DNA from 4 places in the Staphylococcus sp. FSL K6-0223 genome. Region 2 is predicted to be linked to each of the others. Evidence: riboswitches for the same ligand, from Rfam matches in the RefSeq annotation. Region 2 holds a riboswitch; each other region holds the start of a gene.
What was found. Region 2 has a riboswitch for S-adenosylmethionine ahead of MHI13_RS19210 (Na+/H+ antiporter NhaC family protein). Riboswitches for the same ligand answer to the same signal wherever they lie in the genome.

Region 1 (3,217 bases), on a different contig from region 2:
GACTGTTTGTCTTTAACAATATCAATTCCAATAGATAACCCAATACCGCGCACATCTCCTACGTAATCGTATTGATCTACCCATTGATTCATACGTTGACGCACGTAGTTTCCTTTTTCAGAACTAGCTGTTAGTAAGTCGTCGTTTTCTATCATTTCAATCGTAGCAAGAGCCGCTTCACAACTTACTGGATTTGCCCCTGTCGTAAATAGATGTGCTGGTGCTTCAAGACTTTCAATAATTTCTTTTCGACCCACAATCGCTGACATTGGTAATCCACCTGCTAATGATTTACCAAATGTAATGAGGTCTGGTGTAAAGTTAAAGTGGTCCACAGAGCTCCAAGAACCTGTACGACCTAATCCTTGTTGGATATCATCAACAGCAATTAAAATACCGTATTCTCGACATAACGCTTCAAGTGCTTCAAAATAGCCTTCTACTGGTTCTAATAGTCCACCATCTCCTTGAATCGTTTCTAACACAATACAAGCTACTTCCTCAGCTGGAACATATTTAGCAAACATCTCTTTCAATGGCGCTAAATATTCTTCAACAGTGTTTGATTTAGATTGTTCAAACATCCCTCTGTATTTATCTGGAAATGGAATATGATAAAAACCATTTAATAAAGGGCCATAATGTTTACGCATATTTAAACTGATAGCCGACATTGATAACGCTCCAAATGTAGAGCCATGATAAGCATTTGTAAAGCTGATAATATAGGGTCGTCCCGTATAAGCACGTGCAAATTTGATAATACCATCATTCGCATCCGAACCACTCAAACCAAATGTGACACGTTTTTCATAATCACCTGGCGCAATATCGCATAACTTTTTAGACAGTTTCACTAAAGGCTCGTGATACATATATGCGGGGGTATAATGAATAAATTTATCTACTTGCTTTTTAATCGCCTCTGCTACCTGTTGTGGTGCATGACCCACATTTTGTGAGCTTGCACTAGCTAACAAATCGATGTATTCTTTTCCATCTATATCTACTAAAGTTGCTCCATATCCATGATCAATCACTAATGGATAATATTTTATACGTCCTGAAGTAGCAAAATACTTGCTCTCTTCTTTTATCATATCCTCTGCTTTACTCAAATTGACTCATCCTCTCCCAAAGTATCAACAACTTATATCTAACTTTCTTTATTGACTTCAATTCTTGTGATAATAATCAATATCTTACTAATAATTGTCAGATTTGTAAATATTTTCAGAAAAATTAAAATATATTGTTTCTATCTTTTAAACAATGATAAATATAAATCATAAAAGGCCTCTAATAGAGACCTTTTATGACTTATTTGTTTTCGTATGGAATAACATCATCGCCATATTCTTTTTTAATATACGCTTTGATTTCTTTAGATTGCATAACTTTTAATAATGTTTGGAATTTTTCATCATTTTTATGACCTTCTTGCACGGCAATCGTATTCGCAAATGGTGATGATTTACCTTCCATAACAATAGCATCTTTAGACGGTTTTAAACCATTATCAAGCGCATAGTTTGAATTTATAATGACTGCAGCTCCTTCACCATTCTTATATGTTTTTGGTAAAAACTCTGCACCTTGTTGATGGTTAAATTTCAAGTGTTTTTTATTTTCAGCAATATCCTCAAATTTTGCATTTTCAATTTTAACGCCTTTTTTTAATTTAATTAATCCTTCATTAACAAAGAAAGATAAAAAACGTCCTTCTTCTGCAGGATTATTAGAAACGTAAATCGTCGATCCATCTGGAATGTCTTTTAAATTTTTATATTTTTTACTATATACACCCATAGGCGTCGTAAACACTTTACCTAATTCTTCAATTTTATAACCATGACTTTTCTTTTCAGCATTCAAATATGGGACATGTTGGAAGAAGTTCGCATCAACATCACCTTTATCTAATAATTTATTAGGCACCTTATAATCATTAACTTCTTTGACTTCTAAATCATATCCTTTTTTCTTCATTTCTTCCTTAGCTTTTTTTAACACATCACCATGAGGTGCTGGCGACGCTGCTACGGTAATTTTTTTATTATCTTCTTTCTGATTTCCACAAGCTGCTAGCGTTATCGTTACTAACAAAATACTGATCATACCTATTAATTTTTTCATATGTATTGACACCTTTTTATAAATTTTCAATTCTCATTTCCTCTTACTAGATATGTAAAGACATAAAAAAATACTTTCAACTATTAAGAGAAAGCATCGACACACTTTCTCTCATCTTCTAAAGTATGATTAACTTTATGTGAATTAGCACCATGTCATACAATGACGGTTGCTGGGTTTCGTAGGGCACATCCCTCCACCACTCTTGATAAGAGTTAATAGATTATTGAATTATTAATAACTTATCATTGATTTAAACTTTGGTCAACATGTTTTTTCAATATTCTAAAAATTTAAAAAGTGTTAAATCTAATATTTCAGGGAATATTCTTATAGTATGTATATAAGAAGGAAGGAAAATTATGATCCGTTATTTTTATCATTGTCTTAGTGCTTTAGTTATAAGTATTATCTTATTAATTACAATGACTATCATGGATGGCATAGTTCAATCGACTCATCTTACTTTATTGTTAATTAACATCGATTTCTTAATTGATCCAAGCAAAACGCCGTTATTATTAGAACTAGCCATTCATGTTTTTATAGGATGGTTAATATATTTTATTTTCTTACTTATTTATCACGTCTTTAAACCATTATATAAAATAAGTTATGTCTTATTAATGATTGTTTTTGGCTCTCTTTATCCGTCACTCGTCGTTATGGCAAAGCGTTCATTCTTTCACTTTAGCTGGAATGAATACGGTTTATGGATGATTGCTCATATTATTTTTATGATTTTAATGGCTTGTTCCATTCCATATTTTTCTAAAAAGAAGTATTAATGTCCTATATAAATCATGTGATAAATATTGATTTAATGTTTACAAATTATTTATTCTTTAAGTTAAGTTAAAGATTTATTATGTTTTTTTTAAAATCCCTGTTTCTGATCTATTCAAATGCTACACTCTAGTTGTAATTGATCATGAATGAAATGGGGTTTTCATTATGAAGAAAGTATCTTTCGTTGCATCTACACTTTTAACAAGTACAATGCTACTTACAACGACTCAATCTGTAGAAGCACATACTGCTAACTTAGTGACTAAAGAAAATGCTAAACAAATTGCTACAG
Region 2 (3,217 bases):
CCGGCCATCAACAATATCATGATGATATTCACGGATTTAATACTGAAGCTTTCGCAGAGACGTTTGAAACGAATGTATATCCAGTATTCTGGACAGTTCAAAAAGCGTTAGAATATTTAAAACCTGGCGCATCAATTACGACGACGTCTTCCGTTCAAGGATATAATCCGAGTCCAATTTTACATGATTACGCAGCTTCTAAAGCAGCAATTATTTCATTAACGAAAAGTTTCTCTGAAGAACTTGGTGCGAAAGGTATTCGAGTGAATTGTGTTGCTCCTGGGCCATTCTGGTCACCGCTTCAAATTACTGGAGGTCAACCTCAAAGTGCAATTCCTACATTTGGACAACAAACGCCACTGGGTCGTGCCGGTCAACCAGTTGAATTATCAGGTACTTACGTTTTACTTGCTTCAGAAGATTCAAGTTATACTACTGGCCAAGTCTTTGGTGTAACAGGTGGTACGCAAATCGACTAACAATTGATTTACTTTTAATAGACAAATTATATATTGATTATTTTAAGGTGATGGGGACTCGACTGAGTTCCCATTTTTTAGTGTGAGAGTAGAAAGTTTGCACCATATTAAATGGTGATTTGATAATAGTTGAAGCTTTCATGTAAGATGTATGTGATTGGTGAAATATAGAATAAAGGTGATTATAAAATGAAGAATTTTTTAATCAGATGGTTACCTAATATCTTAATTGCTTTAGCTTTACCGTCACTAATATTGTGCCATCATAATCTAATAGTAATATTAGCTATAGCTGTGATTATTTGTACATATATTTCTGCAGTTAATGTTTATTTAGTTAACGAGAATGTAAAAAAAGGTATAACTTGGTTTAATCCTATGATTGATTATATTTTAGCAATTGTTTCTGCACTTGCTTATTTTGGAATGTTCAGTTGGATTATTACACAACCTTTTTCAAATGTTACGATGCTACTAATCATTATTTGTTCTGGAAGTATTGCTTACGTCCTTGAAGTGAAGCTTAAAATTAGTGAAGCAAAAAATGGTAAATTTCTTCATGGCGACGAAATGAGTGAATATAAAATTGTATCGGTTAGAACTGAAAAAATTTTCAAAAGGGTATCTTTATGTTTAACAATTATAAGCATTTTACTCATATTTATAAGTCTTTATTTGAAATGGTGGATTGTTTTTGGTGTAGCTATTGTATTATTAATTGTTGTTGCTTTAGCAATCACGATTTATGAGAAATTTTTCACTACACAGATTGAAGAATAATTTTAAAATACAATAAACTTTATGTATTGACGTGTCTATAATTATCTTGTAACGTTAGACACAATTCGAATAACTTATCGAGAGAAGTGGAGGGACTGGCCCTAGGAAGCTTCGGCAACATTTTATCATGTGCCAATTCCAGTAACCGCTAAGGTTAGAAGATAAGCTGAAATGCTATGCCAACAGAGTATAAATGGTGAAATAACATATCTTTTAATCACTTGTTGGCATGAGTTGACTCTATTGATACACACTTGGGTTAGTTTACAAATAAAGTCACTTGCCGGAGCGGAATGAAGAAATGATTCATTGAGAATGAAATTTCTGTTTCGCTCCTATTTTTATGGAAAGTAGGTCAAATTTATGGAGAAAGTAAAGAAAGGTAACGCGTGGGCCCTGCTCCCATTACTCCTATTTGTATTACTCTTTTTAGGTGTAGGAATTATTTCAGGAGATTTTACAACTATGCCTTTAAATGTTGCAATTACAATTACAGTAATCGTTGCCTTACTTATGAATAGAAAAGAATCTTTTGCCAAGAAGGTAGAAGTATTTACTAAAGGTGCTGGACATTCGAACATTATCTTGATGATGTTAATTTTTATCTTGGCAGGTGCGTTTTCAACTACTGCTGAAAAAATGGGTGGTGTTACATCAACTGTTAATTTAGGTTTATCATTGATTCCTCAAAATTTAATCATTGTAGGCCTATTTGTTATTTGTATGTTCGTGTCTATTTCGATGGGGACATCAGTTGGGACTGTTGCAGCGATAGCCCCAGTAGGATTTGGATTCGCACAAGCAACACATGTGCCCGCAGCTTTAGCTATGGCTACGGTAGTCGGTGGTGCAATGTTTGGTGATAATCTGTCAATGATTTCGGACACTACCATTGCTGCAGTAAGAACTCAAAAGACTAAGATGAATGACAAGTTTAGAGTTAATTTTAAAATCGTTTTACCAGGTGCTATTTTAACGATTATAATTTTATTTTTCTTAACGAATGGTATTTCAATCGATCATGCCAAAAGTTATGATTATAACTTAATTAAAGTTATTCCATATTTATTAGTACTGATACTCGCACTTGTAGGGGTAAACGTCATCATTGTACTCATTGGTGGCACAGCCTTAGCAGGTTTAATAGGATTGATTGATGGTTCCTTTGGTTGGAAAGGACTTCTCAGTGCCGTATCTAAAGGTATAATTGGAATGGAAGATATTGCAATGATAGCATTACTGATTGGTGGCCTTGTAGGTATCATTCAACATAATGGTGGCATAGATTGGTTACTACAGTTTGTACGTGCTAGAGTTAAATCTAAACGCGGTGCAGAATTAGGTATTGCCAGTTTAGTAAGTGCCGCGGATATATCTACTGCTAATAATACAATTTCTATTATTATGGCAGGACCTTTAGCCAAGAATATTGCTGATGAGTATGATGTCGATCCGCGTAAGTCAGCTAGTATATTAGATATATTCGGAGGATGTTTCCAAGGGTTACTCCCATATAGTCCTCAAGTTATTTCAGCAGCTGGTGTTGCTGGTATTTCTCCATTCTTACTTGTTCCATATAGTATCTATCCAATTTTATTAGGAATCTGTGGTTTAGTGGCTATTATTTTGAGAGTCCCTCGTTTAAAAGATAAACCTCAAAAATAAATATAAATTAAAAGGAAGCTACTCAATTAGATTTTAGCTTCCTTTTAACTTTTTCAGAGCTTTCAGAGTTTGTGACATAGCTTAAATACGTTAAAATAGAAATAAGAGTGAAAGTAGGTGAAAGAGAGTGGCAAAATATAATGTAGAGAATGAACACGTAGAAATCGACATCGAACGTTTACTAAAATTTACTCCAGAAGTTGTTTATGAAGCATGGACAAAAGTGGAGATTCTTAAACAATGGTTCATGACAACACCACGTACAAATAAGACTTTTGAAGCGGATGTCCAAG
Region 3 (3,217 bases), on a different contig from region 2:
TTGGATTTAAAATAGTCTTAGGCACATCTTCCATTTCAGTTGGTATACTTAAACCAAATATTTCATCTTTAGTAAATGTAGCTTGTTTTAGCTTGCCAGAAATAGCTTGATCTACCATATAACGTGTATAATATAAGCTGATACGACGTCCAACACCATATTTTCCACCAGTCCATCCTGTATTTACTAGATATACATCAACATCATGGTCATCAATTAACTTACCAAGTAAATTCGCATATTTAGTAGGATGCAAAGGTAAAAATGGAGCGCCAAAGCATGTTGAAAATGATGGTTCAGGTTCTGTCACGCCACGTTCTGTGCCAGCTAATTTTGACGTAAAACCACTTAAGAAATGATACATTGCCTGAGATTTAGATAATTTAGAAATAGGTGGAAGTACACCAAATGCATCTGCAGTTAAGAAGATAATTGTATTAGGGTGTGCAGCTTTAGAAGGTAATACGATATTATCGATATGATGAATTGGATAAGCAGCACGTGTGTTTTCTGTGTTCGTATTATCATCAAAATCAACATGGCCACGTTCATTAACAATTGTATTTTCAAGAATAGTACCATATTGAATGGCATTATAAATTTGAGGTTCTTTTTCTTTAGATAAGTGGATAGCTTTTGCATAGCAACCACCTTCAATGTTAAAAATACCATTTTTATTCCAGCCATGTTCATCATCGCCAATTAATTTGCGAGTTGGCGTCGCTGATAATGTTGTTTTTCCTGTACCAGATAATCCAAAGAATAGAGCAACATCACCTTTTTCTCCAACATTGGCAGAACAATGCATACTCATAATATCTTGCATAGGTAATAAGTAGTTCATCACTGAAAAGATACCTTTTTTCATTTCTCCAGCGTATTCAGTACCACCAATTAAAATCACTTTATATTTAAATGAAACAATAATAAATGTTTCAGAATGAGTACCGTCAACATCTGGATTGGCTTTAAAATGAGGGGCAGAAACGATAGTGAAATTTGGCTTAATATGACTTGCTTCCTCAATAGATTCAGGTCGGATAAACATGTTTTGTGCAAATAAATTATGCCATGCAAGCTCATTGATAATTTTTAATTTTAATTGTGAGTCTTTATCACTTCCGGCATAACCGTTAAAAACGTATAATTCATCTTTTTGATCTAAATAATCTAATACTTTGTTGTATAATTTTAAAAACACGTCTTCATCTATAGGTTGATTAATGTCTCCCCAATCAATATTGTCTCGATATGAAGGTTCGTTAACGATAAATTTATCTTTTGGTGAACGACCAGTATATTTACCTGTACTCATATTAATTGCGCCAAGTTCAGTAAGTTCACCTTCATTATTATTTAAAATCTTGTAATAAAGCTGAGTAGTAGAAAGTTGAAATAAAGTCGTTTCCTTCTCTAATAAGTGTTTGATTTTAGGTGTTTCACTGTATGTATCTATTGACATACAACATCCCTCCAAATATCTATCCATTTATATGTGTAAGCCCTTACATTAAAAAGTATAACATAATAATTTAATTATTCCATTGTAAATAAAAGAACATTTAAAAATCAAAATTGACAATTTTAAAGTATTTATGTAGTATAGGTCTTAACGGATTCTCTTATCCTGAGTGGTGGAGGGACATGGACCCAATGAAACCCAGCAACCTCTTTTTTTAAAAGAAAGGTGCCAAACCGTTTGCAGACGCAATATTTGTCTGAACGATAAGAGCGAATGGACGTTTAAGAGCCTTCTCTCTATCTAGGTAGTTGAGAAGGCTCTTTTATTTTAAGCTCATTGTCAAAAGAGAATTTTCGTAAATATAGTTAAAAAAAGGAGCAAATCATGACTTATAATAAACGTTTATTTACATCAGAGTCAGTGACAGAAGGGCATCCAGATAAAATCGCCGATCAAGTATCTGATGCGATTTTAGATGAAATTTTAAAAGATGATCCTAATGCACGTGTCGCTTGTGAAACAACAGTAACAACAGGTATGGCTTTAATTTCTGGTGAAATTTCAACGTCTACATATGTAGATATTCCTAAAGTAGTACGAGAAACAATCAAAAATATTGGTTATACAAGAGCTAAATATGGTTACGATTATCAAACAATGGCTGTTTTAACAGCTATTGATGAACAATCACCTGATATTGCCCAAGGTGTAGATAAAGCACTTGAGTATCGCAATGATATATCTGAAGAAGAAATTGAAGCAACAGGTGCCGGAGACCAAGGATTAATGTTTGGTTATGCAACAAATGAAACCGAAACATATATGCCGCTTCCAATCTTTTTATCACATCAACTAGCGAAACGCTTATCAGATGTGCGTAAAGACGGTACCTTAGGTTATTTACGTCCAGATGGTAAAGTTCAAGTAACAGTAGAATACGATGAAAATGATAAACCTAAACGTATTGACACGATTGTGGTATCTTCTCAACATGCTGAAGACATTGAATTAGAACAAATCCAAAAAGATATTAAAGAGCATGTCATTTATCCGACTGTGCCTGAAGGTTTAATTGATGATGAAACTAAATTCTTTATTAATCCAACTGGTCGATTTGTTATTGGGGGTCCTCAAGGAGATGCTGGTTTAACTGGAAGAAAAATTATTGTAGATACATATGGTGGTTATGCTCGTCATGGAGGTGGCTGTTTCAGTGGTAAAGATCCTACAAAAGTAGATCGCTCTGCGGCATATGCAGCGAGATATGTTGCAAAAAATATTGTAGCAGCTGGATTAGCTGAGCAATGTGAAGTGCAATTAGCTTATGCAATTGGTGTAGCAGAACCTGTATCTATTGCTATTGATACATTTAAAACAGGTAAAGTTTCTGAAGGACAATTAGTTGAAGCGGTAAGAAAACATTTTGATTTAAGACCAGCAGGTATCATTAAAATGCTTGACTTAAAACATCCTATTTACAAACAAACAGCTGCATACGGACATTTTGGTCGTACTGATGTATTGTTACCATGGGAAAAATTAGATAAAGTGAATGTCCTAAAAGATGCCGTTCAAAAATAACATAGGATATATAGCAGTTAATTAGGTTAAACCTCGAAATTATCGTCTATTTCTATTATAATAGATAGATATTGACAGTTTAAAAGGAGCGTTATCTAATGAATTCATTTGGACCGGTTGAGATTGGTTTAATTGCAGCGATAATCATAGCGATTATATGTTTTATTCTATTTT
Region 4 (3,217 bases), on a different contig from region 2:
CAGGAAGTATTTAATATATTTCAATATTACAAAATGATGGATTAATTGTAATTTTTTGTAAAAAAAGCGTAATACTATTCTACGAATTTTGTGTTATAGTAGCTATTGTCAAAAGTTAAACAACAAATCAAAACAGAAATTAATCTTAAATAAAGAACGAAACATAACGAAAATATATATTTCAATTTTGGAGGAATTATTTATTATGAAAAAGACAGTAATCGCTTCGTCATTAGCAGTAACTTTAGGTTTAACAGGATATGCTTTAACAAACGATCACAGTGCACATGCATCAGAACAAACAACTAACTATTCTCATTTAGCTGACTTAGCTCAAAATAACCCATCTGAATTAAATGCTCACCCAGTACAAGCTGGTGCATATAACATTTCATTCGTAAAAGACGGTTTCAAATATAACTTTACTTCAAATGGTAACACTTGGTCTTGGAACTATACTTACACTGGTGGTGCTGACACAGCTCAATCAACTACTGACTACACTGAGTCTTATAATCAAGCTTCAACTCAATCAGTAAGTTCAAATAATCAAGCTAGCACTTCAAATGTAAAAGCTGTTTCAGCTCCAGTACAAAGAACGTCTAGCTACAATAACTACAGTGCTCGTACAACTTCATACTCAGCACCAAAAACAACTTCATACTCAACTGCTTCAACTGGTGGATCAGTTAAAGCTCAATTCTTAGCTAACGGTGGTACTGAAGCTGCTTGGAATGCTATCGTAATGCCTGAATCAGGTGGTAATCCAAATGCTGTTAACCCAATTGGTTACAGAGGTTTAGGTCAAACTAAAGAAGCATGGGGTACTGGTTCAGTAGCTACACAAACTCAAGGTATGGCTAACTATGCTAAATCACGTTATGGTTCATGGGACGCAGCAATTGCTTTCCGCCAAGGTCACGGTTGGTGGTAAGATTTAAGTAGATAACTGGATAGGACATCGAGTTATCAAAAAAGGAGGACGACAATGTCGTTCTCCTTTTTTATTTTTTAATATAATATTTTTAATTTCTTGCTTAATACATATAAAGATAGATAAAATGGATTATTCATGTTCTGCATTTTTAATTTATGCAGGAGTAAACAGAGATTTGAAAGATAAAGTTCATTTGCATAATGTGATTTTTGCTGAAAATTTTAGAGGGAATATTGACGATATCTTTGAAGGAAGATTGCCGAAAGACCCTTCTATATATCTTTATTTCCCCTCCGTTGAAGATGAGGAATTGGCTCCTGAAGGAAAAACAAGTATGTACATTTTAATGCCAGTACCTGAGCTTAAAACAGGTCAAATCGATTGGAACAATCCAGCCATAATTGAACAGGTTAAAAATGAAATTTACAAAAAAACAGAAACAATTGAATCACTTAAAGGATTACGTAACGATATCGTATCCGAAACTATTTTTACACCCTTAGATTTTGAAACACATTATAATGCTAAATTCGGTACAGCCTTTGGATTAATGCCTACTTTAGCACAAAGTAATTATTACCGTCCGCCTAACGTGTCCCGTGATTATAAAGATTTATATTTTGCAGGCGCAAGTACACATCCAGGCGCAGGCGTACCCATTGTATTAACAAGTGCTAAAATAACAGCAGAGGCTATGTTAGAAGATATAAAAAATATGAAATAGAATAAATAAATCTGAAAATTGACAATTATCAGTGTAATGTTAAAATAAGACTTAATACGTAAGAACTTATCGAGAGAAGTGAAGGGATTTGGCCCAATGAAACTTCAGCAACAGGCTTCATAAATATAAAGTACTGTGCTAACTCCAAGAGGATAATAAATAACCTCAAAGATAAGTGACATATATCTCATGAAGCTATATGCCACACAAAAGTGGTATATAGCTTTTTATTTAAGGAGGAATAACATGGTTATTTCAAAAAGATTAGCAGCCATTCCTGATAGCTATTTTGGAAAAACGATGGGACGTAAAGTAGAACATGGCCCTTTACCACTTATTAATATGGCAGTAGGCATTCCCGATGGTGAAACACCAGAAGGTATTATTGAGCATTTTTCTGAAGCGATTCGGATTCCTGAAAATCAAAAATATGGTGCCTTTCATGGTAAAGAATCATTTAAAGAGGCCATTGTTAATTTTTATCAACGTCAGTACAATGTGACATTAGATAAAGAAGATGAAGTATGTATTTTATATGGTACAAAAAATGGACTAGTAGCTTTACCTACATGTGTTGTTAATCCTGGAGAAAATGTGCTACTTCCGGATCCTGGATATACAGATTATTTAGCAGGAGTGATGCTCGCAGATGCCAATCCGGTTCCATTAAATTTAGATCCTCCAGATTATTTGCCAAATTGGGATAATGTAGATAAGAGAGTACTAGACAACACAACGCTTGTTTATTTAACATATCCCAATAATCCAACAGGATCAACGGCTACAAAAGAAGTATTTGATGAAGCAATTGAACGATTCAAAGGTACAAATACAAAAATTGTGCACGACTTTGCTTATAGTGCTTTTGGCTTTGATGCTAAAAATCCAAGCATACTTGCTTCAGAACACGGTAAAGATGTCGCTATTGAAATTTTCTCACTTTCAAAAGGATATAATATGTCAGGTTTCCGAGTGGGTTTTGCAGTAGGAAATAAAGACATGATTCAAGCATTAAAGAAATATCAAACGCATACAAATGCTGGAATGTTTGGTGCGTTACAAGATGCAGCGACGTATGCACTTAATCATTATGATGAATTTTTAGAAGAACAGAATGAAACATTTAAACGGCGTCGAGATAAGTTTGAAGCAAAATTAAGTGAAGCCCATCTACCATTTGTGCATTCTAAAGGCGGTATCTATTCATGGTTACGTACACCTCCAGGTTATGATAGTGAAACCTTTGAACAATATTTATTAAAAGAGAAATCTATTTTAGTTGCTCCAGGTATACCATTTGGTGAAAATGGAAAACATTACGTGCGTATCTCACTTGCATTAGATGATAAATGGTTAGAAGAAGCAGCTAGTAGGTTAATTGACCTAGCTGATATGTATAAAGCAAAGCATAGTTAAAAAATTATGAAGGAAGAGGATCAATATATGACCAAAATTAAAATTATGAGTGTAAGAGATGAAGATATACCATATATTAACGAGTGGGCGAAACAAAACAATGTTGATGTTGATTTAACCAAAGAAATGTTAACAGAGAC

Region 1: it holds a riboswitch for S-adenosylmethionine, as region 2 does, so the genes downstream of both, MHI13_RS01625 (MetQ/NlpA family ABC transporter substrate-binding protein) here and MHI13_RS19210 (Na+/H+ antiporter NhaC family protein) in region 2, are expected to answer to the same signal.
Region 3: it holds a riboswitch for S-adenosylmethionine, as region 2 does, so the genes downstream of both, metK (methionine adenosyltransferase) here and MHI13_RS19210 (Na+/H+ antiporter NhaC family protein) in region 2, are expected to answer to the same signal.
Region 4: it holds a riboswitch for S-adenosylmethionine, as region 2 does, so the genes downstream of both, MHI13_RS01730 (aminotransferase class I/II-fold pyridoxal phosphate-dependent enzyme) here and MHI13_RS19210 (Na+/H+ antiporter NhaC family protein) in region 2, are expected to answer to the same signal.

What each region holds. Positions count from the first base shown of each region.
Region 1 is NZ_JBBOYX010000001.1:347,317-350,533, reverse strand. It holds gene MHI13_RS01630 (aspartate aminotransferase family protein) at 1-1,118, opposite strand, end outside; gene MHI13_RS01625 (MetQ/NlpA family ABC transporter substrate-binding protein) at 1,321-2,136, opposite strand; SAM riboswitch class I at 2,245-2,351, opposite strand; gene MHI13_RS01620 (hypothetical protein) at 2,499-2,924, shown strand; gene MHI13_RS01615 (cell surface protein) at 3,091-3,217, shown strand, end outside.
Region 2 is NZ_JBBOYX010000003.1:381,874-385,090, reverse strand. It holds gene MHI13_RS19220 (SDR family oxidoreductase) at 1-479, shown strand, start outside; gene MHI13_RS19215 (hypothetical protein) at 669-1,259, shown strand; SAM riboswitch class I at 1,331-1,427, shown strand; gene MHI13_RS19210 (Na+/H+ antiporter NhaC family protein) at 1,623-2,924, shown strand; gene MHI13_RS19205 (SRPBCC family protein) at 3,052-3,217, shown strand, end outside.
Region 3 is NZ_JBBOYX010000001.1:965,115-968,331, forward strand. It holds gene pckA (phosphoenolpyruvate carboxykinase (ATP)) at 1-1,462, opposite strand, end outside; SAM riboswitch class I at 1,620-1,732, shown strand; gene metK (methionine adenosyltransferase) at 1,847-3,043, shown strand; gene MHI13_RS04920 (NERD domain-containing protein) at 3,142-3,217, shown strand, end outside.
Region 4 is NZ_JBBOYX010000001.1:367,776-370,992, forward strand. It holds gene MHI13_RS01720 (hypothetical protein) at 206-934, shown strand; partial or broken gene MHI13_RS01725 (phytoene desaturase family protein) at 1,050-1,661, shown strand; SAM riboswitch class I at 1,725-1,839, shown strand; gene MHI13_RS01730 (aminotransferase class I/II-fold pyridoxal phosphate-dependent enzyme) at 1,908-3,077, shown strand; gene MHI13_RS01735 (D-lactate dehydrogenase) at 3,105-3,217, shown strand, end outside.